DNA from 4 places in the Streptomyces sp. NBC_00569 genome. Region 4 is predicted to be linked to each of the others. Evidence: riboswitches for the same ligand, from Rfam matches in the RefSeq annotation. Region 4 holds a riboswitch; each other region holds the start of a gene.
What was found. Region 4 has a riboswitch for cobalamin ahead of OHO83_RS39305 (HoxN/HupN/NixA family nickel/cobalt transporter). Riboswitches for the same ligand answer to the same signal wherever they lie in the genome.
Positions count from the first base shown of each region.

Region 1: linked by a shared signal. The riboswitch ahead of metE (5-methyltetrahydropteroyltriglutamate--homocysteine S-methyltransferase) and the one ahead of OHO83_RS39305 (HoxN/HupN/NixA family nickel/cobalt transporter) in region 4 are both predicted to bind cobalamin.
Region 2: linked by a shared signal. The riboswitch ahead of OHO83_RS33395 (cobalamin biosynthesis protein) and the one ahead of OHO83_RS39305 (HoxN/HupN/NixA family nickel/cobalt transporter) in region 4 are both predicted to bind cobalamin.
Region 3: linked by a shared signal. The riboswitch ahead of OHO83_RS06515 (CbtB domain-containing protein) and the one ahead of OHO83_RS39305 (HoxN/HupN/NixA family nickel/cobalt transporter) in region 4 are both predicted to bind cobalamin.

Region 1 is NZ_CP107783.1:8,813,667-8,820,672, forward strand. It holds gene OHO83_RS39805 (SpoIIE family protein phosphatase) at 1-323, opposite strand, end outside; partial or broken gene OHO83_RS47120 (tRNA uracil 4-sulfurtransferase ThiI) at 489-821, opposite strand; gene metE (5-methyltetrahydropteroyltriglutamate--homocysteine S-methyltransferase) at 856-3,180, opposite strand; cobalamin riboswitch at 3,345-3,568, opposite strand; partial or broken gene OHO83_RS47125 (3-hydroxyacyl-CoA dehydrogenase family protein) at 3,741-4,036, opposite strand; gene OHO83_RS39820 (hypothetical protein) at 4,358-4,684, shown strand; gene OHO83_RS39825 (sugar O-acetyltransferase) at 4,764-5,345, shown strand; gene OHO83_RS39830 (TetR/AcrR family transcriptional regulator) at 5,357-5,899, shown strand; gene OHO83_RS39835 (alpha-hydroxy-acid oxidizing protein) at 6,066-7,006, shown strand, end outside.
Region 2 is NZ_CP107783.1:7,422,186-7,429,191, reverse strand. It holds gene OHO83_RS33415 (class II aldolase/adducin family protein) at 1-368, opposite strand, end outside; gene OHO83_RS33410 (lysozyme) at 572-1,315, shown strand; gene OHO83_RS33405 (inorganic phosphate transporter) at 1,505-2,779, shown strand; gene OHO83_RS33400 (hypothetical protein) at 2,795-3,016, shown strand; cobalamin riboswitch at 3,127-3,268, shown strand; gene OHO83_RS33395 (cobalamin biosynthesis protein) at 3,380-4,321, shown strand; gene OHO83_RS33390 (cobyric acid synthase) at 4,318-5,853, shown strand; gene cobN (cobaltochelatase subunit CobN) at 5,850-7,006, shown strand, end outside.
Region 3 is NZ_CP107783.1:1,388,101-1,395,106, reverse strand. It holds gene OHO83_RS06530 (ABC transporter substrate-binding protein) at 1-818, shown strand, start outside; gene OHO83_RS06525 (FecCD family ABC transporter permease) at 968-1,936, shown strand; gene OHO83_RS06520 (ABC transporter ATP-binding protein) at 1,933-2,745, shown strand; cobalamin riboswitch at 2,837-2,981, shown strand; gene OHO83_RS06515 (CbtB domain-containing protein) at 3,020-3,241, shown strand; gene OHO83_RS06510 (CbtA family protein) at 3,262-4,020, shown strand; gene OHO83_RS06505 (hypothetical protein) at 4,120-4,512, shown strand; gene OHO83_RS06500 (histidine phosphatase family protein) at 4,535-5,125, opposite strand; gene OHO83_RS06495 (methyltransferase) at 5,202-6,386, opposite strand; gene OHO83_RS06490 (tetratricopeptide repeat protein) at 6,630-6,980, opposite strand.
Region 4 is NZ_CP107783.1:8,705,108-8,712,113, forward strand. It holds gene OHO83_RS39295 (hypothetical protein) at 185-913, opposite strand; gene OHO83_RS39300 (YoaK family protein) at 1,005-1,718, opposite strand; gene OHO83_RS39305 (HoxN/HupN/NixA family nickel/cobalt transporter) at 1,761-2,855, opposite strand; cobalamin riboswitch at 2,885-3,108, opposite strand; gene OHO83_RS39310 (ArsR/SmtB family transcription factor) at 3,198-3,560, shown strand; gene OHO83_RS39315 (inorganic diphosphatase) at 3,586-4,020, opposite strand; gene OHO83_RS39320 (GNAT family N-acetyltransferase) at 4,174-4,662, opposite strand; gene rho (transcription termination factor Rho) at 4,723-5,883, opposite strand; gene OHO83_RS39330 (class I SAM-dependent methyltransferase) at 6,295-7,006, shown strand, end outside.

The DNA.
Region 1 (7,006 bases), 110 kb from region 4:
CCGCCGTCCTTTCGCCGGACGGGGAACGTGCCATCCCAGCTCCGGCCCGACTCCATGACCTCGGCAAACTTCTTGAGCACCCAGTCGCAGTGCTCCTCGGGGACGAGCAGCTGTGCGGCGTACTGCCCGAGCGCTTCCTCGGCGGTGTAGCCGTACAGCTCCTCGGCCTGCGGACTCCACAGGACGACCCGGCCCTCGGCGTCCAGCAGCACTGCCGCCACTCCCAGAAGGTCCAGCAACCCACTCGGCTGCGATGGTTCGCCGCTCGCTCGGCTGCTGAACACCTGGCTGATGTCGGGGGGAGGCCATTCGGCTTCGCTCATCGCTGGCACTCCTTCCGCCCGCCGACGCCACATGAGCCACCCCTCGGACTGGGGCGCGGCCTGTCTGCGCCTGCCGGCGGCTTCGACTTCCATGGTCACCCAGACCACCGGAGAACACACCCCGTTCGCGTGGCGCGGGCCTGCACGGGAAGGACTGGCGACCTGTCCGAGGCTGTCGGCGGTGACCAGGGCCTCCGCCCCGGTGCGCGTGGCCAGGGCCGAAGCCGCCCGGACCATCAGCCGGCGCCGCGCCATGACCTGGAGGCGGCCCGCACCCGCGATGGCGAGTTGCTTGTGTGCTGTGCCGAGCGCGAGCATGTGCAGACTGTCAGGTGGCTGGAACCGGTTCGGCTCACGGGCCGGTGCGTACGCCCTGTAGACGGACGAGGGATTCGTGTACGGGGCGCCGCTGAAGTGTACGAAATCGCAGACGAGGCCCCGGCGCATGGCGCGGTGGGCGGCGACGGGGGAGTCGTACGACGTGCCGGGCCGGGGCACCGCGGTGCCCCGGCCGAGCTGGGCGTGCCCAGGATCAGGACGCGGACGCTCCGAGTTCCTCGCGGACGGTGCGGGCCGCCGCGACGAGGTTCTCCAGGGAGGCGCGGGTCTCGGGCCAGCCGCGTGTCTTCAGGCCGCAGTCGGGGTTGACCCACAGCCGCTCGGCGGGGATCGCCTCAAGTCCCCTGCGAAGCAGGCCGGTTGCCTCTTCCGCGCTCGGTACGCGGGGCGAGTGGATGTCGTACACGCCGGGTCCGGCCTCGCGCGGGTAGCCGTGCTCTGCCAGCTCATGTGCGACCTGCATGTGGGAGCGGGCCGCCTCCAGGCTGATCACGTCGGCGTCGAGGTCGTCGATGGCCTGGACGATGTCCCCGAACTCGGCGTAGCACATGTGGGTGTGGATCTGAGTGTCCGGGCGGACGCCACTGGTGGTGAGGCGGAACGCCTCCGTCGCCCACGCGAGGTAGGCGGCGTGGTCGGCGGCGCGCAGCGGGAGCGTCTCGCGTAGCGCGGGTTCGTCGACCTGGATCACTGACGTCCCGGACGCCTCAAGGTCGTTCACCTCGTCCCGCAAGGCGAGGGCGACCTGACGGGCGGTGTCGCCAAGGGGCTGGTCGTCGCGGACGAAGGACCAGGCGAGCATGGTGACGGGCCCGGTGAGCATGCCCTTGACGGGACGGGACGTCAGCGACTGGGCGTAGGCGGTCCAGCGCACCGTCATCGGTTCGGGGCGCGAGATGTCACCGGCGAGGATCGGCGGACGGACGCAGCGGGTGCCGTAGGACTGCACCCAGCCGTGCCGCGTGGCCAGATAGCCGGTGAGCTGTTCGGCGAAGTACTGCACCATGTCGTTGCGCTCCGGCTCGCCGTGGACGAGGACGTCCAGGCCGGTCTTCTCCTGGAAGGAGATCACTTCCTGGATCTCGGCCCTGATGCGCGCCTCGTAGCCGGCCGTGTCGATGCGGTCGGCACGCAGGTCGGCGCGGGCGGCGCGCAGTTCGCCGGTCTGTGGGAACGAGCCGACGGTGGTGGTCGGCAGCAGCGGCAGGCCGAGGTGGGCACGCTGGGCGGCGGCCCGCTCGGCGTACGGCTGCGGGCGGTGACCGTCGGTGTCCGTGACGGCGGCGGCGCGGGACCGCACCGCGGGGTCGTGTGTCAGGGACGACCCTGCGCGGGAGGCGAGGTCTGCGCGGTTGGCTGACAGTTCCGCGGTGATCGCACCGGTGCCCTGGGTCAGGCCCTTGGCGAGGGTGACGACCTCGTTGGTCTTCTGGCGGGCGAAGGCGAGCCAGCGCAGGATCTGCGGGTCGACGTCCCGTTCCAGGGAGGCGTCGAGGGGGACGTGCAGCAGGGAGCAGGAGGCGGCCACGTCGACCCGGTCCGCCAGTCCCAGCAACGTGCCGAGCGTGGCGAGGGACTTCTCCATGTCGTTGACCCAGATGTTGCGACCGTTGACGACGCCCGCCACCAGGCGCTTGCCGGGCAGGCCACCGACGCCGGCGAGGGCGTCGAGGTTGGCGGCCGCGGTGTCGGTGAAGTCCAGGGCCAGACCGTCGACAGGGGCCTTGGCCAGGACCGGCAGGGCGTCGCCGAGCCGGTCGAAGTACGAGGCGACCAGCAGCTTGGACCGGTCGCTGAGGGCGCCCAGGTCGCGGTAGGCGCGGGCGGCGGCGTTCAGCTCCGCCGGTGTGCGGTCCTGGACGAGTGCGGGCTCGTCGAGCTGAACCCACTCGGCGCCCGCGGCGCGCAGGTCGGCGAGGACCTCTGCGTACACGGGAAGCAGCCGGTCGAGCAGAGTGAGCGGGTCGAAGTCGGCCGCGACGCCCGGCGCGGGCTTGGCGAGCAGCAGATACGTGACCGGGCCGACCAGGACGGGGCGGGCGGCGAGTCCCAGGGAGAGGGCCTCCTCGAGCTCGGACACCTGCTTGGTCGAGTCCGAGGAGAACACCGTGTCCGGGCCCAGCTCCGGCACCAGGTAGTGGTAGTTGGTGTCGAACCACTTCGTCATCTCCAGCGGCGCGACATCCTGCGTGCCGCGCGCCATGGCGAAGTAGCCGTCCAGGGCGTCTGTGTCGACAGCTGTGCGGTGGCGTTCGGGGATCGAACCGACCATGACGGTGGTGTCCAGGACGTGGTCGTAGTACGAGAAGTCGCCCGTGGGGACTTCCTCGATGCCGGCGCCGGCGAGTTCCTGCCAGTTCTTGCGGCGCAGGTCGGCGGCTGTGTCCCGAAGGGCGTCGGCGGAGACGCGGCCCTTCCAGTAGCCCTCGATCGCCTTCTTGAGTTCGCGATTCCGTCCCTGGCGGGGGTAGCCGTACACGGTGGCCCGTGCTCCCGCGGCTGTGGTCTTGGTGGTCACGGAGTTCTCCTTCGAGAGACGTATCCCTGAGATCCCGAAGACTCACGCGGCCAGAAGGGAGTGACAGACCGGCGGCACGACCTCGCGCGGCAAAGGCGCGGTCATCCGCTCGATATGTACGCCGACCCGCCCACGAGGTCACCGGGATGTCCGCGCACGCGTCATACGCGCACGGGCAGTTGGCAGGTCTTCGGACTCGCGGGCGCGCCTCGTGTCGTACGAGGCTCCTACTGGCCGTCGCTTCCCAGGTCCCGTTCCTCGGGCCCAGTGCGTATGACGGCGGTCGTTCCCACTCACCGCTGCGGGGCAGTCCCGGATTCCCACCGGGTTCCCTCTTGCGACGCATCCCGTCTGGCGGACGGGGCGAACCAGCTGCACCGGTCACCCTACGGGGTGCCGCTGACACACGAGCGGACCGGTCCAGGATGCGGATGGTGAGGTGAGGCACGTCGGCGGAGGGTCGGACCACGAAAGAGGGGCGGGAACCGGAATCCGGTCTGGTTCCCGCCCCGCGCTCCGACCGCCTCCGGCCCTCAATCCGGATGCGGTACCCGGGCCCCTCAGCCCTGGTGGTCGTTGACGGTGCCTTCTCGCTCGTACTCGTGGAAGCAGCGGCCTGTCTTGCGGCCCAACAGGCATGCCTCGACTATGTGTTGAAGCGTGTCGGCGGCGCGTAGAGCGGTTCCTTGAATTCCTAGTAGAGGGGTTTCGCGATGGCGGCGACGGTGTCGAGGCCGATGAGGTCCGCGAGCCACAGCCGGCCCATGGGGTGAGCGCAGCCGAGTTCCATGCCGTGGTCGACGTCGGTCGGGTTGGCGAAGCCGGACTCGGTCGCGCGGATCGCCGACAGGAGGTGTCCAGGAGGTCGGTGAAGGTGATGCGGTCCGTGGCCGTGCGCGCCTCTTCGATCGTCAACTTGCTCTTTCGCGCGGCCTTTTCGAGCGAGGTGACGATTCGGTCGCGTGCGCCCTCGGCGGCTGTGGCATCTGCTTCGCAGACGACGGTGTCGAGGTCGACCCGTGCACAGACCTCGGTACGGTACGTCGGCACGCATGGCACTTGAGACCCGCGCCGCCACTCCCCGAGGGTCCGCCGATCTCTCACAGGAGTATGCCGACCGTTGATCTACACGCACCAACTCGCCTGTGCAGGAGCCGAGTTGCAGTGAGGTGCGCGTGTGAGTCGTGAAGAGTTCGCGCACGATTCTCGGGATCCGGTCACAGGAGCGGAAAGCTCGGAGGGCTCACTCGGTGCTTCCGAACACTTCCGCACCGCGGACATCCACGAGACCGTGCCGCCGCTGCTGGCCATGGCGCTGGTCTGGGAGATGACGCTCGTCGACCTGTTCACGGGTGCCTACGCGGGTGTGCCGGGCCCGCTCCGGGTACTGCTCGTGCTCGGTGCCCCGGTCTCGGTGACCGCGGTCGGTCTGTGGGAACTGCGCCGCCTGCGCACGCACTACGGCATCGCGGTCCGGGACATGCTGATGCGGCAGCCGGGCTAGCCGGGCCGGACACCCTGCGCCGAGTGGCGCGCCGATCGGGAGCGTACGTTCGTACATTCCGGAGTGTACGATCGTACGCATGACGACGGACCACTTTGCCGACGACCCGCGGACGAACCTGGAGCGCATGCTCGCGGGTGACCTCTACATCGCCGACGATCCGGAGATCGCCCGGCGTCAACGGCGGGCGATGCGGCTGGCCGCCCACTACCAGGACGCCTTCCTCGAGGACGCCGACAAGGCCCGGCCGATCCTGGCCGACCTGCTCGAGTCCGTGGGGGAGGGCGTCGAGGTGCGGCCGCCGCTGTACGTCGACTACGGCAGCAACATCACCATCGGTGCCCGCACCTTCGTCAACTACCACCTCACCGCACTCGACGTCGCCCGGATCATCATCGGCGAGGACTGCCAGATCGGCCCCAACGTCCAACTCCTCACCCCCACCCACCCGGTGGAGCCGCAGCCCCGCCGCGACAAGCTGGAAGCCGCGCTGCCCATCACCATCGGCGACAACGTCTGGCTCGGCGGCGGGGTCATCGTGTGCCCCGGAGTGACCATCGGGGACAACTCCGTCATCGGCGCCGGAGCCGTGGTCACCAAGGGCGTCCCGGCGAACGTCGTGGCCGTCGGCAACCCCGCCCGCCCCGTCCGCACCCTTTGACCGGCGCCCCCATGGCCACCGGACGCACGGACCCGCAGCGGCGCGAGCGCATCCTCGCCGCCACCCTCGACCACATCGCCGAAGAGGGCGTCGCCGGGGTCTCCCACCGCAAGATCGCCTTACGCGCCGACGTGCCGCTCGGCTCGATGACCTACCACTTCGCCGGCATCGATGACTTGCTGCGCGAGGCCTTCACCCGGTTCGCCGACGAGATCGTGGCGGTGTTCGAGCGGCACCTGGCCGACGTCGGCACCCCCGAGCGGGCCCGCGAAGCCGTCACCGACCTCATCCACGCCCTGTCCGCAGGTTCACGTCGCGATCTCGTCCTCACCCACGAGCTCTACGCCCTCGCCGCCCGCCGCGACGAGTACCGCGAACTCACCCACGCCTGGATGGCCCGCAGCCGCGACCTCCTGGAGCGGCACTTCGACGCGGACACCGCCCGCCAGCTGGACGCGCTGATCGAGGGGTTGGTCCTGCACCGCTCCCTCGACACCGCCCCGCAGAGCCGCGAACTCACCCGGGCGGCCGTGCGGCGCATGACCTCCGGCTGATCTGCGCCCGATCCCCGGCCGACGCCCGGTGCGCGGCGGGCCCCGAGCCGCCCGTGGGGTGCGGACCTGACCCCGCACCCCACGGGCTCCCATCCGCCGGCCCGCGCACTAGTGTCTGATCGCCACCGCCAGGACACGGTGGCGTTCGACGAGGAGGGTGGCCGCGATGACACAGCAGTTCGGTGACTACCAGCACGAGATCTACTTCAACGCGCTCGGGGGCGTCGTCCCCGAGTTGCCCATGGCCTTCGCGGAACTGGAGCAGCGGGCCGGCGAGGCGCTCGCGCCGTCCGTGTGGTCGTACGTCGCGGGTGGCGCGGGCGACGAGTTCACCCAGCGCGAGAACGTCACCGCGTTCGAACAGTGGGGGCTCATACCGCGCATGTTCGTCGGAGCGAGCCGGCGGGACCTGAGCGTCGACCTCTTCGGACTGAAGCTCGACAGCCCCCTGTTCATGTGCCCCATCGGAGTGATCGGGCTCTGCGGCCAGGGCGGGCACGGGGACCTCGCGACGGCACGGGCCGCCGCGCGCACGGGAGTTCCGATGGTGGCCTCCACCTTGTCCGCGGACCCCATGGAGGACGTGGCCAAGGAGTTCGGCGACACCCCCGGCTTTTTCCAGCTCTACACGCCGACCGACCGCGACCTCGCCGAGAGCCTCGTCAGCCGCGCGGAGGCGGCCGGCTTCAAGGGGATCGTCGTCACCATGGACACCTGGGTCACCGGCTGGCGGCCCCGCGACCTGTCCACCGGCAACTTCCCCCAGCTGCGCGGCCACTGCCTCAGCAACTACACCTCCGACCCGGTCTTCCGCTCCCGGCTCCCGCAGGGCCGCGCCGATGACACGCAGGCCGTCGTCATGCAGTTCGCGAGCGTCTTCGGCAACCCCCTGACGTGGGACGACCTCCCCTGGCTGCGCTCGCTCACCAACCTTCCGCTGATCATCAAGGGGCTGTGCCACCCCGAGGACGTACGACGCGCCAAGGACGGCGGCGTCGACGGCGTCTACTGCTCGAACCACGGCGGACGGCAGGCCAACGGAGGACTCGCCGCCATCGACGCCCTGCCCGACGTGGTGGAGGCCGCCGACGGTCTGCCCGTCCTGTT
Region 2 (7,006 bases), 1.3 Mb from region 4:
ATGAGTGGGAGTTCGGGCACGAGGGTGGAGACGGCGGTGGCGTGGACCGCGTGGGTGTGGACGACCGCGCGGGCGGGCGTGGCGCGGTAGACCGCGAGATGCATCGGGAGTTCGCTGGTCGGGGTCAGGGTCCCGGCCTTCTGCTCGCCGTCGAGGCCGACGGCGACGAGGTCGTCGGGGGTGAGCTCGTCGTAGGGGACCCCGCTGGGCGTGACGAGGACGGTGTCGCCGATCCGCACCGAGACGTTTCCCGAGGTCCCGACGACGAGGCCGTCGGCAACGGTGCGCCGGGCCGTCGCCACGAGCGCGCTCCACGCCCGCGCCCGCTCGTCCGCGCCCTGCTCCGCACCGCCAGGTTCCTCCGCCATGCCCGCATCCTGCCAGCCGTCCGGCGGGCCCGCGCGGGTCGTGAGGCCCGGGCACTTCAGTGCGGAGCCCAGGAGTCCGGAAGCACACGAATAGGCGTGAATACCCGCCTGGAAACGATTGGCCGGGAATGGATGGGCATAGAGGGATCTTCCGGTAGCCTCCGGCGGGATGTGTCATGCACGTCGCCATTTCGGGGGAAAACATGGCTCGTGGTAACAAACCGTCCCGTCGCCGTGCGCACATCGCGACCGCGACATCACTGGCCGCCCTGACGTTCGGGGGGACCGCTCTCGCCCAGACTCCTGCGTCCGCGGCGGGCGGCACCAAGGGACACGACGTCTCGTCGCACCAGAAGAACGTCGACTGGCGGAAGGCCAGGAGCAAGGGCGCACGGTTCGTCTACGTCAAGGCGACCGAGTCCACCACCTACCGCAATCCCTATTTCGGCCAGCAGTACGACGGAGCGCGGAGCGCGGGCATCATCCGCGGCGCGTACCACTTCGCGCTCCCGGACAAGTCGTCCGGCCGGACGCAGGCCTCGTACTTCGTACGCAACGGGGGTGCGTGGCAGGCGGACGGCTGGACGCTGCCGCCGGCGCTCGACATCGAGTACAACCCGTACAGCTCGAAGAAGTGCTACGGCCTGAGCAAGGCGAAGACGGTCTCCTGGATCAGGTCGTTCAGCGACGAGGTGCGCCGCAGGACGGGCCGCCGGCCGGTGATCTACACCAATTACCACTGGTGGAAGACGTGCACGGGCAACAGCGCGGCCTTCGCGGGCAACCATGCGCTGTGGCTCGCCCGCTACGACGAGTCCGCCGGGGCGCTGCCCTCGGGCTGGTCGTACTGGACGTTCTGGCAGTACGACCACAGCGGCGGACTGCCGGGTGACCAGAATCTCTTCAACGGTTCGCGGGCCCAGTTGCGAAGGTTCGCCCGCGGCTAGCGGAGGGCTCGCTTCCGCTTGATTCGGCCACCGTTCCGCTTCGCGGGCGGCCCCGTGCCGCCGCCCCGTTCTCAACGGAATGGCGGCGCTCCGCTTCGAGTCACCACACCGCCCGCCCCAGTTCATCTTCCGTTCACTCAGATTGCCTACGGTCGCCGAGCCACTGACGTCCAACAGAAGCCTGGGTAAATGGAACACATCACGCTTCTCCTCGGGATCGTGATCGTCACCGCTCTCGTGTTCGATTTCACGAACGGTTTCCACGACACAGCCAACGCGATGGCCACCACCATCTCGACCGGCGCCCTCAAGCCCAAGACGGCGGTGGCCATGTCCGCCGTGCTGAACCTCGTCGGAGCCTTCCTCTCCGTGGAGGTCGCCAAGACGATCTCCGGCGGCATCATCAACGAGGACGGTCTCAAGACCGAGGTCATCTTCGCGGCGCTGGTGGGCGCCATCCTCTGGAATCTCCTGACCTGGCTGGTGGGGCTCCCCTCCAGCTCCTCCCACGCTCTCTTCGGCGGCCTCATCGGTGCCGCCGTGATGTCGATGGGCTGGTCGTCGATCGACGGCGGCACCGTCGTCACCAAGATCCTCCTCCCGGCCGTCGCCGCGCCGCTCGTGGCGGGCATCGCCGCGATGCTGGCCACCCGGCTCACGTACCGGATAGGCAGCAAGACCGACCAGAAGGCGACCGCCAAGGGCTACCGCGCCGGGCAGATCGCCTCCGCGGGCCTGGTCTCGCTGGCGCACGGCACGAACGACGCGCAGAAGACGATGGGCATCATCACGCTCGCCCTGATCACGGGCGGCGTCCTGAACCCCGGTGCGAACCCCCCGATGTGGGTCATCGTCTCGGCCGGTACGGCCATCGCGCTCGGCACCTACCTCGGCGGCTGGCGCATCATCCGCACCATGGGCAAGGGCCTCACGGACCTCGCGCCGCAGCAGGGCTTCGCCGCCCAGACCAGCGCCGCGACCGCGATCCTCGCCTCCTCGCACATCGGCTTCTCGCTCTCCACGACGCAGGTCTGCTCCGGCGCCGTGATGGGCTCGGGCCTCGGCCGCAAGGGCGGCGTCGTCCGCTGGTCGACCGCGACCCGCATGTTCATCGCCTGGGGCCTGACCCTGCCGGCCGCCGGTCTGGTCGGTGCGGGCGCCGAGTTCCTCACCAAGCAGGGCTCGTGGGGCGTCGCCGTCACCGCGCTGCTCCTGATCGCCGGCGCGGGCACCATCTGGGCGCTGTCGCGGCGCAACTCGATCGACCACACGAACGTCACGGACGACGACATCGACGGCGCCGACGTCCCGGACGAGCCCGCAGGCGTCGTGACCACCGCGATCGCGGCCGTCACCCCGCCGCCCACCGGCACGGTCGCCGGCCTGGACACCGACGTGAAGACCACCATTCCCGCCTCGCCCGCCCCGCCCTCCGCGGAGCCCGCGCGACCGGCCACGGTCTAAGGAAGCAGCAGCGCTATGCACATCGACTGGGCAGCACTCGGCTCCGTGTTCGGAGTCAGCCTCGTGATCACGGTGGCCCTCGTGGGCCTGTTCACCCTCGGCATCGTCGGCCTCACCAAGCGGGAGTCCGCGGCGGCCCAGGGCAACTCGGCGGCGCTGGCCGTCTCCGGCGCGTACGCCTGCTTCGCCCTGTGCGCGGCGGCCGTCGGGTACGGGATCTTCCTGATCGTCGCCTGACCGGAGGTAACCGGCAGGAGTGCGGGGTGCGGGACGCGAAGGCGTCCCGCACCCCGCTTCGTGTGTGCCTCAGCACACTCTCCCTTCGCAGGTCAACGGCAAGTTGACGGGCGTTCGCGGAGCGTGGTGGACTTCCGGGGCCATCTACGGCAGCAGGAGAGGAAGCCGGTGCGAATCCGGCGCGGTCCCGCCACTGTCACCGGGGAGTGATCCCCGCGAGCCAGGAACTCTCGCCGCCGGTCTCTTCCAACCAGGGCGTGGACACCCTGAGTGAGGACATATCGCCATGCGCGGCTGCCAGTTGCGGGTGCTCCCGCCGAGAACGAGTACAAGGGTTCCGTTCGCCGTAGCGGCGGGCTGACCGTGCGAGCCGAGCGCGTCTTCGCGTACGGCAGCGCCGCCGGACTCCTCGGTGACCTCCTGTTCGGCGATCCGCGCCGCGGGCATCCGGTCGCCGCGTTCGGGCGGGCCGCGGGCGCCGTCGAGCGAGTGCTGTGGAGCGACCACCGCGGGTGGGGCGCGCTGCACACCGCCGTGTGCGCCGGGGGCGCCGCCGTCGCCGGTGGCCTCGCCGCGCGCGCCGTGCGCCGCTCCCCCGCCGCCTCCCTCGCACTGACCGCCGCCGCCACCTGGGCTGTGGTCGGCGGTACGTCGCTGGGGCGCGAGGCGCGCGCCATCGGGGGCGCGCTGGCCGCCGGTGACGTGGACGCGGCACGCGAGCGGCTGCCGCATCTGTGCGGGCGTGACCCGCAGGCCCTGGACGCGGACGGGATCGCGCGGGCCGTCGTCGAGTCCGTAGCCGAGAACACCTCCGACGCCGTCGTGGGCGCGCTCGTGTGGGGCGCCGTCGCCGGGGTCCCCGGGCTCGTCGCCTTCCGCGCCGTGAACACCCTGGACGCCATGGTCGGGCACAAGTCGGCCAGGTACCGCCGTTACGGCTGGGCGTCCGCGCGCCTCGACGACGTGGCCGGCTGGCCGGGGGCGCGGCTGACCGGCGTGCTCGCCGCGGTCGCGGGCGGCCGTCCGCGCGGCGCGCTCACCGCGTGGCGCGAGGACGCGCGGCTGCACCCGAGCCCCAACGCCGGTGTCGTCGAGGCCTCGTTCGCGGGGGCGCTCGGGGTGCGGCTCGGGGGCACGTTGTCGTACGGCGGGCGGGTCGAGAACCGGCCCGTGCTGAACGCGTCGGGCCGGTCCGTGGAGACCGCCGACGTCGAGCGGGCGGCGCGGCTCTCGCGGCGCGTGAGCTGGCTGGCCCTCGGCGTGTGTGTCGCCGGGCGGGCACTGTTGCGGAGGGGGAAGTCGTGAGTGGTGGCGGACTGCTGGTGGCAGGGACCACGTCCGATGCCGGGAAGAGCGTCGTCACCGCCGGCATCTGCCGGTGGCTGGTGCGCCAGGGGGTGAAGGTCGCGCCGTTCAAGGGACAGAACATGTCCCTCAACTCCTTCGTGACGCGCGAGGGCGCCGAGATCGGCCGTGCGCAGGCCATGCAGGCGCAGGCCGCCCGCGTCGAGCCGAGCGCCCTGATGAACCCCGTACTGCTGAAGCCGGGCAGTGACCGGAGCAGCCAGGTGGTGCTCATGGGCAGGCCGGTGGGCGAGTTGAGCGCCCGTGGTTACCACGGGGGGCGGCAGGCCGCGCTCCTGGACACCGTCGTGGGATGCCTGGAGGAACTCCGGGGCAGCTATGACGCCGTGATCTGTGAAGGGGCGGGCTCTCCCGCCGAGATCAACCTGCGCCGCACCGACATCGTCAACATGGGGATCGCGCGGGCCGCGCGGCTGCCCGTGCTCGTGGTCGGCGACATCGACCGCGGCGGCGTCTTCGCGTCGTTCTTCGGCACGACGGCGCTGCTCGCGCCCGAGGACCAGGAGCTGCTGGCCGGCTATCTGGTGAACAAGTTCCGCGGGGACGTCTCCCTGCTCGAGCCCGGCCTCGACATGCTCAAGGACCTGACCGGACGGGCCACGTACGGAGTGCTCCCCTTCCAGCACGGACTCGGCATCGACGAGGAGGACGGGCTGCGCGTGTCGCTGCGCGGCTCCGTGCGCGAGTCACAGACCACGGCGCCCGTCGGCGAGGACGTGCTGCGCGTCGCCGTGTGCGCCGTGCCGCTGATGTCGAACTTCACCGACGTGGACGCGCTGGCCGCGGAGCCGGGCGTCGTCGTGCGGTTCGTCGACCGGGCCGAGGAGCTCGTCGACGCGGACCTGGTCGTCCTGCCGGGAACGCGCGGCACCGTCAAGGCACTTCAGTGGCTGCGCGAGCGCGGCCTCGCCGACGCCCTCGTGCGCCGGGCCGCCGAGGGGCGCCCGGTCCTCGGGATCTGCGGCGGTTACCAGGTGCTCGGCGAGCGCATCGAGGACGACGTCGAGTCCCGCGCGGGCGCCGTGGACGGTCTCGGACTGCTGCCCGTACGGGTGCGGTTCGAGCGTGAGAAGACCCTCGCCCGGCCCGTCGGCGAGGCGCTCGGCGAGCACGTCGAGGGCTACGAGATCCATCACGGGGTCGCCGACGTCAAGGGCGGCGAGGTGTTCATCTCCGATGGCGGAGGACACAGTCTGGACGGGTGCCGCGTCGGCTCCGTCTGGGGCACGCACTGGCACGGCTCGCTGGAGGCGGACGGCTTCCGCCGGGCGTTCCTGCGCGAGGTCGCGGCCGCCGCGGGCCGCCGTTTCGTGCCGGCGCCCGACACGTCGTTCGGCGCGCTGCGCGAGGAGCAGCTCGACCGGCTCGGCGATCTGATCGAAGAACACGCGGACACGGACGCGCTGTGGCGGCTCATCGAGTCCGGCGCTCCGTCAGGACTGCCTTTCATTCCACCGGGAGCGCCCGCATGAGCACAGTGTTGTTGTTGTCGACCGCAGACACCGATCTGCTGGCGGCCCGGGCCTCCGGCGCCCCCTACCGGATCGGGAACCCGACCCGCGTCGACGTGCAGAGCGAACTGCCGGAGCTGCTCGACGGCGTCGACATCGCCGTCGTACGGCTCCTCGGCGGCAAGCGCGCCTGGGAGGACGGGCTCGCGGCGCTGAAGGCGTCCGGCGTGCCGACGGTCCTGCTCGGCGGCGAGAGCGTCCCGGACGCGGAGCTGATGGCCGAGTCGACCGTGCACGCGGGCGCCGTGGCCGAGGCGCTGCGCTACCTCGTCGAGGGCGGACCGGGCAACCTCGTCGAGCTGGCCCGCTTCCTCGTCCAGGACGTGCTGCGGGGCGGGCACGGCCGGGCCGGGAGCACGCAGGAGCGGCACAGCGCCGAACCGCAGAAGATGCCCGAGTACGGGGTGCACGGCCGCCGTGCGCGCGTCGAGGGCCGCCCGACGGTCGGTGTGCTCTTCTACCGCGCCCACGAGCTGTCCGGGAACACCGCGTTCGTGGACACTCTGTGCGACGCGATCGAGGCGCGCGGCGTCAACTCCCTTCCGGTGTACTGCGGTTCGCTGCGCGGCGCCGACTCCGGCCTGTACGAGCTCCTCGGCGAGGCCGACACGCTGGTCGCGACCGTGCTCGCGGCGGGCGGTACACATGCCTCGCAGGCGTCCGCGGGCGGCGACGAGGAGGCCTGGGACATCGGCGCGCTCGCCGACCTCGACATCCCCGTCCTGCAAGGTCTCTGCCTGACGTCGTCGAAGGCGGCCTGGGAGGCGTCGGACGCCGCCCTGTCGCCGATGGACGCGGCCATGCAGGTCGCGATCCCCGAGTTCGACGGCCGGATCGTGACCGTGCCGTTCTCCTTCAAGGAGGAGGGCCCCGACGGCGTCCCCGTGTACACGGCCGACCCCGAGCGGGCCGCGCGCGTCGCGGGGATCGCCGTGCGCCACGCCCGTCTCGGCCACAAGCCGAACGCCGAGAAGAAGCTCGCCGTCGTCTTCACCGCCTACCCGACCAAGCACTCGCGGGTCGGCAACGCGGTCGGTCTCGACACGCCCGCCTCCGCCGTCCGCGTCCTGGACGCGCTGCGCGAGGCCGGTTACGGCGTCGACGGCTACCCGGA
Region 3 (7,006 bases), 7.3 Mb from region 4:
TCGGCCTCGGTGACCGCATGGCCGGCACGGGGACCTGGACGGACCCCGTGATGAAGGGGCTGGAGAAGGAGAACGCGAAGGTCGAGCGGCTCGCCGACCGCTATCCGTCCTTCGAGAAGGTCCTGGACGCCGAACCCGACTTCGTCGCCGCCTCGTTCGGCGCGACTCTGAGCAAGGGCGGAGTGGCGCCACGGGATCAGTTCGCGAAGCTGGGCGTACCGGCGTACCTCTCGCCCTCCGACTGCGCCGGCAAGGACAACAGTGGTGGCGGCGACGGTGCCCGTACCAAGACCCTCGGCATGGAGACCGTCTACGGCGAAGTCCGCGACCTCGCCGCCGTCTTCGATGTGCGTGAACGGGGTGAGCGGCTCGTCTCCGCACTCAAGGCCCGCGTGAGGAAGGCGACCGGCGGCATCGACGCCTCCCGGACGACCCTGCTGTACTGGTTCGCCAACTCCGACTCCCCTTATATGGCGGGCTGTTGCGGCGCGCCCGGCGTCATCACCCGTGAGGTGGGGGCGAAGAACGTCTTCGACGACACCCGCGACGAATGGCCCCAGATCAACTGGGAGACGGTCGCGGACCGGGACCCGGACGTCCTCGTCATCGGCGATCTCACGCGCCGCTCACAGACCGCCGAATCCGCCGCCAAGAAGATCGAGTTCCTCGAGTCCGACCCTGTGACCAAGAACATGACCGCCGTGAGGAAGAAGCGGTACGTGCTGCTCAGCGGGCAGGCCATGAACCCGACCATCCGTACCGTGGAAGGCGTGGAGCAAGTCGCCGCGAAACTGCGGGCGTTCGGCCTCGCCGGATGAGCGTGGAAGCGTCGCCCCCACCCTCTCAGGCGTCGTCCCCTGAGACGGCGCCCGAGGCGTCCCCTGAGGCGGCGCCTTCACCCGCCACCCCGAAGCGGCTTCTCACGGTGCGCGGCGTGCTCGCCTGGCCGACCGGTTTCGCGGTGCTCATGGCGTCCGTGGCGCTGGCCATCACCATCGGCCCGGCCGACATCGGGATGACCGATGTCTGGTCGGCCGTTGCCGCCCATCTAGGCGTGGGCGAACCGGAGTTGACTCCCATTCGCGACGGCATCGTGTGGAACCTGCGGCTGCCGCGCACCCTGCTGGCCGCCGTGTGCGGCGCGGGGCTCGCGGTGTGCGGCGCCGTGATGCAGTCGCTGCTGCGCAACCCGCTCGCCGACCCCTTCGTCCTCGGTGTCTCCTCAGGCGCCTCGACCGGCGCGGTCCTTGTCGTCGTACTCGGCGTCGGCGGCGGCGCCCTGTCGGTCTCGGCCGGCGCCTTCCTCGGCGCGGTCGTCTCCTTCGCGCTGGTGCTGGCGCTCAGCCAGGTCCTCGGCGGCTCCACCGACCGTGTGGTGCTGTCCGGGGTGGCCGCCATGCAGCTGTTCTCTTCGCTCACGTCCGTCGTCGTGCTGACCGCGGCGGATGCCGAGACGACGCGCGGTGTCCTGTTCTGGCTGCTCGGCTCGCTCAGTGGGGCGGGCTGGACCGATGTGCGGATGTGCCTGGCACTGCTCGTGGCGGCGCTCGTCATCTGCGTCGCGCACGCCCGTACGCTCGACGCCTTCGCGTTCGGACAGGACGCCGCCGCGTCGCTCGGCGTGAACGTGGCCCGCACCCGCCTGGTCCTGCTGTGCACGACCGCCCTGCTCACGGCGGCACTGGTCAGCTCGGCCGGCGCGATCGGCTTCGTCGGCCTGGTGCTGCCGCATGCGGCGCGGGCCCTAGCCGGTCCGCTTCACGCTCGGCTGCTGCCGGTGACCGCGCTGGCCGGCGCGGTCTTCCTCGTGTGGGTCGACACGCTCGCCCGTACCGTCCTCGACCCGCAGGAGGTGCCGGTCGGTGTGGTGACCTCGCTGATCGGCGTACCGGCCTTCGTCCTCGTCCTGTACCGCACCCGGAGCCTGCGCCGATGACCGTCCCGACGATGCGCACCACCACCGCCGACGGGCTGCGGGCCGACCGGGTCCGCCGCGAAACCGGCGGACACCTCATCCTGGACGGCGTGAGCGTGCACCCGGCGCCCGGAGGCATCACGGGCCTCATCGGACCCAACGGCTCGGGCAAGACCACGCTCCTGCGCCTGCTCGCGGGCATCCTCACCCCCCAGGCCGGAGTGGTGACCCTGGACGGCTCACCGCTGAGCGCCGTCCGCCGCAGGGACTTCGCGCGCCGCGTCGCCGTGGTCGAGCAACAGGCCGACACGCAGGTCGAGTTGACCGTCGAGGACGTCGTGCGTCTGGGGCGCGTCCCCCATCGCAAGGCATGGATGCCACCGTCGGCACAGGACGAGGAGGCCGTACGTTCCGCGCTCGCCCGCACCGATCTCACCGACCGGGCCCACCGGCACTGGCACACCCTCTCCGGCGGTGAGCGCCAGCGCGTCCAGATCGCCCGTGCCCTCGCGCAACGACCACGCGAACTCCTTCTGGACGAGCCGACCAACCACCTGGACATCCAGCACCAGTTGGACCTCCTCGACCTGCTCGCGGAACTCCGGCTCACCAGCGTCATCGCCCTGCACGACCTCAACCTGGCCGCGATGTACTGCGACCAGCTCGTCGTCCTCCGGCAGGGGCGGGTGATCGCTGCCGGCGCGCCCTGTGACGTACTCACCGAAGAGCTCATAGCGCGGGTCTACGGAGTGCGCGCGACCGTTTTCCCGGCCACCACCGAGCAGGGGGAGGCCCCGTACATCCGGTTCCTGAGAACGCCCGCTCCCTGAGGCGGCACTGCCGTACCGCACGCAAGGCTTCGTGGGCAGCGACCATGACCAAGATCACGGCGGGCGGCCCGGTCTTGGCCGTGCGCCCCTTACGCGGTACGGTCTGACCGATATTGACGATGGCAACGCGGAAGCCGGTGGGAATCCGGCACGGTCGCGCCACTGTGAGACGAGCCACTCGCCCGGACGGGCGGGGACCTCGCGAGTCAGACCCGCAGCTGTCGTACTTGTGCACCACCGAGATGGGACGCGAACTCCCAGAGGAGGTCCTGCCATGGCGCAGACCGTCGCTCAGCCGACAGCCACCACCCCCGTTCTTCCCGCAGCGCTGCCCCTGAAGGCGATTGCCCCTTGGGCAGCCTTCTTCGGCATCCTGATGCTGGTCCTGCTCTACTTCGTCGGCGCCGAACAGGGCGCCACCGCCGTCGTCTCCGGCGAGAGCGTTCATGAATGGGTGCACGACGCCCGCCACCTGCTCGGCTTCCCCTGCCACTGACGAGGGACGCCACAAAGCTCATGAACTCCGCAACAGTGAGAAACCTCCTCGTACGGGGCATGCTCGCCGGCCTGGGTGCCGGTCTGCTCGCCCTCGTCGTCGCCTACCTCCTCGGCGAACCCAGCGTCGACAGCGCCATCGGCTACGAGGAGGCCCACGCACCCGCGCACCACCACGAGGTCGAACTCGTCAGCCGCAGCCTGCAGTCCACCGCGGGCCTCGCCACCGGCATCCTGCTCTACGGCGTCGCCTTCGGCGGCATGGCCGCCCTCGCGTACTGCTTCGCGCTCGGCCGCGTCGGCCGCTTCACCCCACGGGCCACGGCCCTCCTGCTCTCCGGCACGGCCCTGCTCGCCGTGTATGTCGTGCCGTTCCTGAAGTACCCCGCCAACCCGCCGTCCGTCGGCGATCCCGGCACCATCAGCAAACGCACGACGCTGTACTTCCTGATGATGCTGCTCAGCGTGCTCCTCGCCGTCGCCGCGGTGATCATCGGCAAACGGCTCGTTCCCCGCCTGGGCACCTGGTACGCCACTGTGGCGGCGGTCGGGTTCTTCGTCCTCGCGATCGGGCTCGCGTACGCCTTCCTGCCGGTCGTCAACGAGGTGCCGAAGGACTTCCCCGCAGCGCTGCTGTGGCGGTTCCGCACCTCGGCCCTCGCCATCCAGCTCACTCTGTGGACCGGATTCGGCCTGATCTTCGGCGAGTTGGCGCAGCGTCAGCTCGCTCCGCGCGCCGGGGCCGTCCCATCCGGCGCCGCAACTCCCGTACCCCACTGAGAGAACCGCGCCACAGGACCCAGGCAGGCGATCAAGCGCAGAGGGCCGCCGGAACCTTCCGGTCGGCCCTCTCGCTTTCTTCCGAGGGCGGAGACCCGCGTGGCCAGACACCCCCAACCGCGCCACATCACACTCGGCGGCCGCGAGGCGGTCGCGCTGACCCTGGAGGAGTACGAGCAACTGATCGCCAGCAGACGGCAGATCGGCGGCCAGAGTGCTCGTGTACGCGTCCTGGCGCAGCGCGTGAAGGAGAGTGAGGAGCTGCTGCGGGAGATCGAGGCGCTGGTCGGCTGCCCGTCGCACGGCTGCCACGGCCCGCGCGACCGAAGGGGGAGTGCGGGCCGTGGCGGCGAGGCACGCGAACCTGCGGGAGCGACGGACACCGACTGTCTGCGGTGTGCGCTCGCGGCACTGCTCCTGCGCCATCGGGAGTCAACAGGCCTTCCACCGGGGGCAGTTGGCGAGGAATGCTGTTCACCGTCGAACCAGTAGAGGGTGAGGCGCCCAGTACGGGTCAGCCCCCGGCGCCGTCCTCCGACGGGCCCAGCGCCCGCCCGAGCCGAAGGTTCCAGCGCCCGGAGCGACCGCTGACGTCGGTCGCCGTCAGGGGCGGTACGTCGAGCCGCCAGAACGCCGGGCCGGGCACGTCGAGGATCTTGACGGCCACAGCCCGCACGACCTCCGGCTCCACCACGGCGAGCGTCCGTCCGTCGAACTCCGCCGACGACTCCAGCCAGCGCGCGACCCGTTCGCACAGGCCACGTATGGACTCCCCGCCGTGCGGCGCGGCGCCGAGGTCGGAGAGCCAGAGCGCGATGCCGGCCGGGTCCTCGGCGCTCACCTCGGCGAGGGTCAGGCCCCGCCAACGGCCCACGTCGAGCCCGGCCAGCTCCGGTGTCTCGAGGGCATCGAGGCCGAGGGCCTCCGCTGTCTCCCGGCAGCGCACGGTGGGGGACACCGACAGCCGGTCGGCCGCGAGAAGGCCGCCGGCCGCCGCCCGCGCACGCGCCGCGGCGCTCGGGTCGAGCGAGCACCCGTCGTCGAACCGGGCCTCCCGCAGAGCCCGGCTCATCGCGGCAGAGATCAAGGTGACGCGGCTGGTCACGGGTTGAGCCCTCTCCTTGATGTACGGGGCGACGCGCCAGGCCCGCGCGTCCACCCCCTCGTCGCGCTCGGCGCGCCTACGGACGCGTATCGCGTTCCTTCTTGACGGCGCGCAGGACGACGAACTTCGGGTCGCTGGCGATGAGTTCACTGTTGCCGAACAGGCGCCGCAGCTTCACGTGGTAGCCGAGGTGGCGGTTGCCGATGACCCACAGCTCACCGCCCGGACGCAGCGCGTCCCGCGCGTCGGAGAACATGCGCATGGCCGTGGCGGCTGTCGTCGCCTGGTGGGAGTGGAACGGCGGATTGTTGAGGACGAGGTCCGCACTGCCCGCGGGAAGTTCCGCGAGACCGTCGCCCACGAGGAACTCCGCCCTCGCCTCGGGGTGTTCAGAGGGGTCGATGTTCGCCCGGTAGGTCGCCTCGGCCGACGCGACCGCCTGGAACGACTCGTCCGTGAACACGATCTCCGCGCGCGGGTTCTCCAGCGCCATGGCCGTACCGACGACGCCGTTGCCGCAGCCCAGGTCCACGACGCGCTCGGCGCCCTCGCTGCGGGGCAGGTGCTGGAGCAGGAAACGGGTGCCGATGTCGAGGCGCTCCGCGCAGAACACACCGGCGTGGTTGGTGACGGTCCGGCCCGACACGGGGCCGACCCCGTCCGGCAGAGCGTAGGTGTGCGGCCACGGGTTCCGCGGCCGGGCGAGCGCCGGGTACGGCGTCGTGAAGATGAGCCGCGCCTTCTTCTCGGCGAGGGACGTCCGGGTCGGGCCGACGATCCGTTCGAACAGCTTCAGCGTCGAGGTGTGGATCTCCTTGACCATGCCGGTCCCGACCACCACGGTCTCGCCGTGGAGGGCGGGCGCTATGCGGTGCAGCTGGTCCTCCAGGAGCGCCAGGCTCTTGGGGACGCGTACGAGCAGCACGTCCACGCGCTCCGGCGGGGTGTCCTGGGTGGTCAGCAGCCGTACCGCGTTCTCGTCGAAGCCGGCCCGGTCGAGGTTGGCGCGGGTCGCGCGCTGCCCCAGGTACGAGTCGGAGATCGCGGTCGGCCGTTCGCAGTGCCCGGCCAGGGCCGTGGCGAGGGCGCCCCACCGGTCGCCGATCACGACCACCGACCCCGACAGATCGGCGGCGCTGTCGGCGAGATGCCGCAGCAGGTACTCGTCCGCGGCATCCCATGCGCGCAGCGTGTCGCGGGGATCCTCGGGGAAGCGGGCGAGGTCGAACTCGCCCCATGACGTCTCGAAACGGTTGCTCATCGTCCCGCAAGGCTAGCGGAGGCGCAGATCACCAGGGCCGCGGGCGGGGCCGTAGCGCGGCCGGACCGGGGCCGACCGGCCCAGCGGCCGGCCCCGGCCGTACGGCTCCGGCATTCCGGGCGGTACGGCTCAGGCGTCTCCGGCCGTACGGTCAGGCGTTCCCGCGCGGCTCACGGGTCCCCGCCTGTGTACAGCTCACGCGTCCCCCCGTGTATCGCTCCCGCGTCCCCGCCCCTGTACCGCTCAGGCGTCGCCGAAGTCGCCCGCGAACGCGGCCGCCATCCGCAGATGCGGTCCCGCTTCCTCGTGACGGCCCTGGCGCTCCAGGGTGCGGCCCAGCATCAGACGGGCGTAGTGCTCGACCGGATCACGCTCGACGACCATGCGCAGCTCCGCCTCGGCGCGGCCCAGCTGAGCCGAGTGATAGTACGCGCGGGCCAGCAGCAGCCGCGCGGCCACCTGCTCGGGGATCTCGGCGACCAGATCGTCGAGGATCTGCGCCGCGAGCGTGTACTCCTTGGCGTCGAAGAACTTCCGCGCGCGCTCCCAGCGCTCCGCCGGGGTGCCCTGCGTGTAGTAGTTGGTCGTTTTCACCACTGGTGCCTCCTCGACCGCTCTCA
Region 4 (7,006 bases):
TACCGAGGGGCTGTTTTCAGCCAACCCCGGCCGGATGCGCGGTGGTGCGTCATGGATGCGGAGCCTCGGGGGCGCCGTTCGGCCGGCCGCAATGGAGGCGATTGTCGGCAAAGCGCGGTTGGTCAGGGGCGGAACGGACGTACGGCGCACGTGCCTCGTGCGTGACGGTCGGCGGGTGGAACGGTCAGTCCTCCTGCGGGGCGCGCGTCCTGCGCCACAGCAGGCAGGCGGCCCCGCCCGCGAGGGCCGCGCCGAAGCCGATCCGGCCCAGGTCCACGCCGCCGCCGGCGGTGCTGCCGACGCCTGCGCGTGCGCCGCGATAGTTGTCGCGTGCCAGGTTCATCGGGGTGCTCCACTGCCTGCCGTCGGGACAGGCTCCCTGCACGGACACCTGCGAGCTGGCCCCGACCGCGCCGGCGAGGCGTGCAGTCCCCCTGTACTGGGTCCGCCCGTCCTGCCCGATTCCGCCGCCGAACACGGGGAGTGTGACGGAGCCGGCGGCGAAGGCCTCGGAGCGGGCCGTGATGGAGCCGCGCCCGCCGCCGGCGCAGTAGACCGTGATCTCGGCGGTGGACGAGGCGGCCCCCACCACCGTGGGCGGCGAGAGGCGTGCCTCCGCGTAGGAGTCGCGGTTCGACGGGCCCCGGTCGCGGGTTCCGCCGTCCGGGCCCTGGTCGCGGGTTCCGCCGTCCGAGCCCCGGTCACGGGTCCCGTCGTCCGCGCCCCGGTCGAGAGGCCCGTCGTCGGAGGGGCTCAAGGGGGTGGTCCGGCCCACCGAGCCGGTCCGGCCCACCTCGTCGGGTGCGGTCACCGAGGCGGGTGCTGCGAAGGGGTGCTGCGCGGCTGCCGACCCGGGCGCGAGCGCGGTGAGGCAGGCGGTCGTCGTGATGACGGTGGCTATGGGGCAGAACATGAGGCGTCTCCGGTCCCTGTGCCGCAGCGGCAGGGGGAGCTGCGGTCCTGGTCAGGACGCTAGTGAGCCCGGGCGGACGGCGCCCGCAGGGTTAGGCCGATCGGATGTCGTCCCCGTCGGCGGCCGGCTCGCGATATCCGGCCGCGGCCACCGCCACGAGCAGGGTGCCGACGAGGAGCGGCCAGCCCAGGCCGTGGTGCAGCACGAGCAGCGCGCCGAGCCCGGCGCCCGCGAGCATCGCCACCACGGAGGTGATCCCCCGCCCCGGCCGCGGATCGGTGCCGCCCGCGAGCGAGGACTCCGAGGCGAGCCCGGTCAGCGTCATCGTGAGGACCGTCGTGGTCATGTCCGGGACCGCGAGTTTGCGGACGGTTGCGTTGCGCAGCCCCATCGCCCATGCGAGGACGGCGATGAGCGCGTACGTCGCCTCGCCCGGCCACGCGAACGCGACGGCGGTCGCCGCGGCGAGCAGGACCGCCTCGGTGACGAACACCGACCGCACCCAGGTCTGCCGCGCCCGCCCGGCGAACACTGCGGTCAGCCGCCCGGCGCACACGGCCCCCGCGAGGAACGCGCCGAGGGAGGTGAGCGACCCGAGGACGGAGAACCCGGGAGCGCCCGCGGCGGCGAAGCCGATGATGACGACATTGCCGGTCATGTTCGCCGCGAAGACCCGGCCGAGGCCCAGATAGCTGACCGCGTCGACGATGCCGCTCACGACCGTGAGGACCGTGAGGGCCGCGGGGAGGGTGGTCCTGCGCGGCACGGGCGCGGGCGCCGCTGGCGGAACGCTGGCTTCACTCACCCGCACGACCTTACGGATTCCCGGTCCCGGCGGCCCGCCGGATCAGGTCCGCACGGCCCACCGTTCCTCGACCTTCGCGAGCCGCCAGTACCCGATGGCGGCCGCCCAGACGACGACGAACAGGCCCACGATGATGAACCCCACGTTGTCCAGGTCGAGCCCCGCTATCCAGCCGGTCACCGAGTCCCGCAGATCGAGCTTGTCGTGCAGGACGCCCACGAGCTCGATGGTGCCGATCAGGAAGGCGACGGCGATCGAGAGGCCGGTGATGGCCAGGTTGTAGAACACCTTGCGCACGGGGTTCGAGAACGCCCACTGGTACGCGAAGTTCATGAACGTCCCGTCCAGGGTGTCGAACAGACTCATCCCGGCGGCGAACAGGAGCGGCAGGCACAGGATCGCGTACCAGGGCAGTCCGGCCGCCGCGCCGCTGCCCGCCATCACCATCAGCGTGACCTCGGTCGCCGTGTCGAAGCCGAGGCCGAAGAGGAAGCCGAGCGGGTACATCTGGCCCGGCCGGGTGATGGACTTGGTGAACCGGCCGAGGATCCGGTTCATGAACCCCCGTGCGTCCAGGTGCTGTTCGAGCTCCGCCTCGTCGTACGAGCCCGCGCGCATCGCCCGGAACACCCGCAGGATCCCCACCAGGGCGACGAGGTTGAGCGCCGCGATGAGGTAGAGGAAGGACCCGGAGATGGTGGTGCCCATGACGCCGAGCGTCTGATGGGTGGCGGAGCCCTCGTTCATGATCCGCCCGGCGAGCTGGGTGCCGCCGGCGATCAGCGCGGCGAGCACGACCACCACGCTGGAGTGGCCGAGCGCGAACCAGAACCCCACCGACACCGGGCGCTTGCCGTCGGCCATCAGCTTGCGGGTCGTGTTGTCGATCGCGGCGATGTGGTCGGCGTCGAACGCGTGCCGCATCCCCAGGGTGTACGCGGTGACGCCGAGGCCGATGCCGAAGGCCTTCGACCCCACCTCGTAGTGCTCCGGCACGACGAGCAGGAACAGCACGCCGAACGCGACGACATGGAGTGCGGCTATCACCGCCAGGAGCCCGGCGGTGCGGACGGTGTCCTCGCGCCGCCAGTGGAACGCGTCGCGTCCGGTCTCCGGGGGCTTTACGGGCAGGGCCATGCGGTCACGCTCCAACACCTCGTGGAATCACTTCGTGAGATGCCGTGGCCGGTCTCCTGGCTGACGGGTGTCCGCGTCCGCCCCTGCCTTCCCGGCTGCGCGCGGCAGCCAGTGGCGTGGTGGGGCGGGGCGTCCCGAGTCGTCTCGTTACCGAGGGACCCGGGGCCCGATCACAGTGGCGAGGGCCGCTTCGGTCTGGGTCCTTTGAAGGACCGTCACCGAATTCCCGAGCACCACGGCCCGCCCACAGTAGAGGCCGCTCGGCGACGCCTGCAAGGCTGCACAGCTGCGTAGGTGTGCGCGGGTATTCAAGATCACATCGGTGGCTGCGAGGATGGCGTCATGCATCTCGTCCCTGCCGAGCGCGCCGACCGCCGCACGATCGACGGCCACCGGGTCTGCGAGGCCATCGCCGCCATCGGTGAGCCAGGACACGTCCGCGCCTGGGCCGACCGGTTCTCCCTGCTCGCCGATCCCCGGCGCCTCGCGCTGCTGCTCGCGCTGTACCGGGCGGGGCCGCTGGCCGTGTCGGATCTCGCCGTGGCCACGGGCATGAACGACCCGGCGGTCTCGCAGGCGCTGCGGCTGCTGCGCGCGGCCGGCGTCGTCGAGGGGGAGAAAGAGGGCAGGATCGTGCGCTACCGCGTCGTCGACGCGGCGACCGCGGACCTGCTGGAGCGCTGCGCGACGGACGGCGCGCACTGACACGTGCGCGCCGTCAGGGCCGGTCTCAGTCCCCTCGGGCGGCGGCCCGGCGGCGCGCGGCGGCGATCTCCGCGTACGTGAGGTCGCGGCCCTCCCAGTGCGATCCCTCGACCGACTTGCCGGGTTCCAGGTCCTTGTAGACCTCGAAGAAGTGCGTGATCTCCAGACGGTCGAACTCGGGGATGTCCTCGATGTCCTGCACGGAGGTATGGCGCGGATCGTGCGCGGGCACGCACAGAATCTTCTCGTCCATGCCTTTCTCGTCCCGCATCACGAACATGCCGATCGCCCGGCATTCGACGGTGCAGCCGGGGAACGTCGGATCGCCCACCAGGACGAGCGCGTCGAGCGGATCGCCGTCGCGCCCGAGGGTGCCCACGATGTATCCGTAGTCCGCCGGGTACTGGGTGGAGGTGAACAGCATCCGGTCGAGCCTTATCCGGCCGACGGAATGGTCCATCTCGTACTTGTTGCGGGAGCCTTGGGGGATCTCCACGGTGACGTCGAACGCGTGGACCGCGTCGGTGCCGTGGGCTGCGTCGCTGTGTCGGACCTCGTTGTCCAAGCCGGCCTCCTCGTCCACCCCGAGTGTGCTCCCGGGAGTACGGGTGCGTCAGCCGATCGGGAACTCCAATTCCGGCCTGTCCCACATCACGGCGGGCGGATCGGCGGCCGCGGTGCCGGTGCGGACGGCTCCCGTGCTGCGGTAGAAGCCTTCGGCGGGCGGGTGCGAGACCACGCGGACCGAGGCGAGTCCGGCGGCGCGCGCCTCGTCCTTCATGTGGGCGACCAGCAGCCGCCCGATCCCGAGGCCCTGCGCCGCGTCGGCGACGAACATCAGGTCGAGCTCCGGCGGTGTGATCACGAGGGCGTAGAAACCGAGCACCAGGTCGTCGGCGCCGACCGCGACGAAGACGCGATGAGCCTCGATGTAGTCGGGGCCCACCCGGTAGCCGGCCACCATCGACGCGTACGGGGCCTCGTAGGCGCGGGACGTACGGACGAGCCGGGTCAGCCGCTTGGCGTCGCGGGCGGTCGCCCTGCGCACCCGGACCGCCCCGCCGGCCCCCGCGCTTTCCGGGGCTGTAATGCTCGAAGTCATAGTGAGAGTATTACGCATCCTGTCGCGCGGATCGACCCGGGACCTTGTGTGCCGGCCGTCTCACGCGGGGGGAACGGTGGACTGCACCTGCCGCAGGAACGTCGCGTTGTCCGGCGTCTGCCGGATCCGCTCGACGAGCGTCTCGAGCCCGGCGTGCCCGTCCCGCGACTGAAGCGCGCGCCGCAGACCGCGTACGACCGCCAACTCGGCCTCGGGCAGCAGGAGTTCCTCGCGGCGCGTGCCGGACTGGGCGAGGTCGACGGCGGGGTGGATCCGGCGCTCGGCGAGGGTGCGGTCGAGGCGGATCTCCATGTTGCCCGTGCTCTTGAGCTCCTCGAAGAAGTAGTCGTCGGCGCGGGAGCCGGTGTCGACGAGCGCGGTGGCGAGGACGGTGAGCGAGCCGCCCTCCTCGGCGAGCCTCGCCGCTCCGAAGAACCGCTTGGGCCCGATCAGCGCGGAGGCGTCGACACCGCCGCTGAGCGTACGGCCGCCGGACGAGGCCGTGTTGTTGTGGGCGCGGCACAGGCGCGTCAGGGAGTCGAGGAGGATGACGACGTCCCGGCCGTCCTCGACGAGCCGCTTGGCGCGCTCGACGGCCAGTTCGGCCAGCGCGATGTGCGCCTTCGCGGGCTGGTCGAAGGTCGAGGCGAAGACCTCGCCCCGCACCGAGCGCCGCATGTCGGTGACCTCCTCCGGCCGTTCGTCGAGGAGCACCACCATCAGATGGGCCTCGGGGTGGTTCGTGGCGACGGACGCGGCGAGCTGCTGGAGCAGCACCGTCTTGCCGGTCTTGGGCGGCGCCACGATCAGCCCGCGCTGCCCCTTGCCGATGGGGGTGAACAGGTCGACCAGGCGGGGCGTCACGCCGCCCTTCGCGGTTTCGAGGCGCAGTTGCTGCCGCGGGTGCAGGGGGGTGAGGTCACCGAACCGGGGCCGCCCGCGCAGCTCCTGGACGGGGCGCCCGTTGACGCGCTCGACCTCGGCGAGTACGCGCGGCCTGCCGCATGTCCCCTGGATCAAGTCGCCCTTGCGCAGGCCGAGTCGGCGGATGAGCGCGGCCGGGACCTGGACGTCGTGCGACGTCGGCAGGAGGTCGGCCAGGCGCAGGAACCCGGGCCCGTTGCCCGAGCTGTCGAGGACGCCCGCGGCCTGGACCGCGACCTCCTTCGGCTGCGACGTGAACGCCTTTGTGGTGGTGGGGGGTTCGAGTGTGGTGGTCATCGGAATCGGTCCTTTCGCGGACGTTCGTACGAGAGCATGAGTGAGGTGGGATCCGGCGGGATCGGGGCGGTGACTGCACGCCCCGCTGAGGCGGGCGGGCGAAGAGGCCCGTGAAAGCCCTGAGAAGCCTGTGGCCGGGGAGAAGCGATGCGGGGTACGGCGCGTCGGCGCCGCCTGGCGCATCGCTGACATCGATTCGACGAATCCCGCTGTCGCGGCGATTCGGAGAGGGAGACTGGCACCGGCGCCGAAGAGGCGGCTAGCACATGTGCCATTCGCACTGTAACACCATGGGGGCGCCGTCCCGCAAGGACTCACGTCACGGGCCACCGTTCCCAGCCGCCCCGTGAACCCTGCTCGACCCCTTGAGCAAAGCCCCGTGACGCCGGGCGCGGCCTATGCTGAGCCCCGATGTTCGCACCTGAAGGCCCCACAGTCCGGGAGCTCGCCGTCCAGGCGCTGTCCTCCGTCGAGCGCGGCTACGACCTGCTCGCCCCCAAGTTCGACCGCACGCCGTTCCGCACGCCCCGGTCGGTCCTCGCACCCGTGACCCGTGCCCTACGCGGCATGGGCCCCTTCGAGCGCGGACTCGACCTGTGCTGCGGGACCGGCGCGGGGTTCGGTGTGCTGGCGCAGGTGTGCCGCGAGCGGCCTGTCGGGGTCGACATCAGCGCGGGCATGCTCACGGCGGGCCGCGCGGCCCACGGGAGCGGCGCGGACCTGGTGCGCGGCGACGCCCTCGCCCTGCCCTTCGGACCGGCCTTCGACCTCGTCGTCAGCTTCGGGGCGTTCGGCCACTTCCTGCCGCGGCAGCGGCCCGCCCTGTTCGCCCAGGTCCACTCCGTGCTGCGGCCGGGCGGACGCTTCGCGTTCCCGGTGCCGGCGCCCGCGCGGCCCGGCTCCCGCGGCTACTGGTCGATGCTGGCCTTCGACGGCGCGATGCGGGTCCGCAACGCGCTGTGGCGGCCGCCCTTCGTCATGTACTACCGCGGCTTCCGCCTCGGCGACGTACGCAGCGAGCTGGTCAGGGCCGGTTTCGACGTGGCGCTCCGGGCGCTGCCCGAACTCGGCGAGCGCTCCGACGGCAGCCCCAGATGCCGCCTCCTGGTGGCCACGAAGGCCG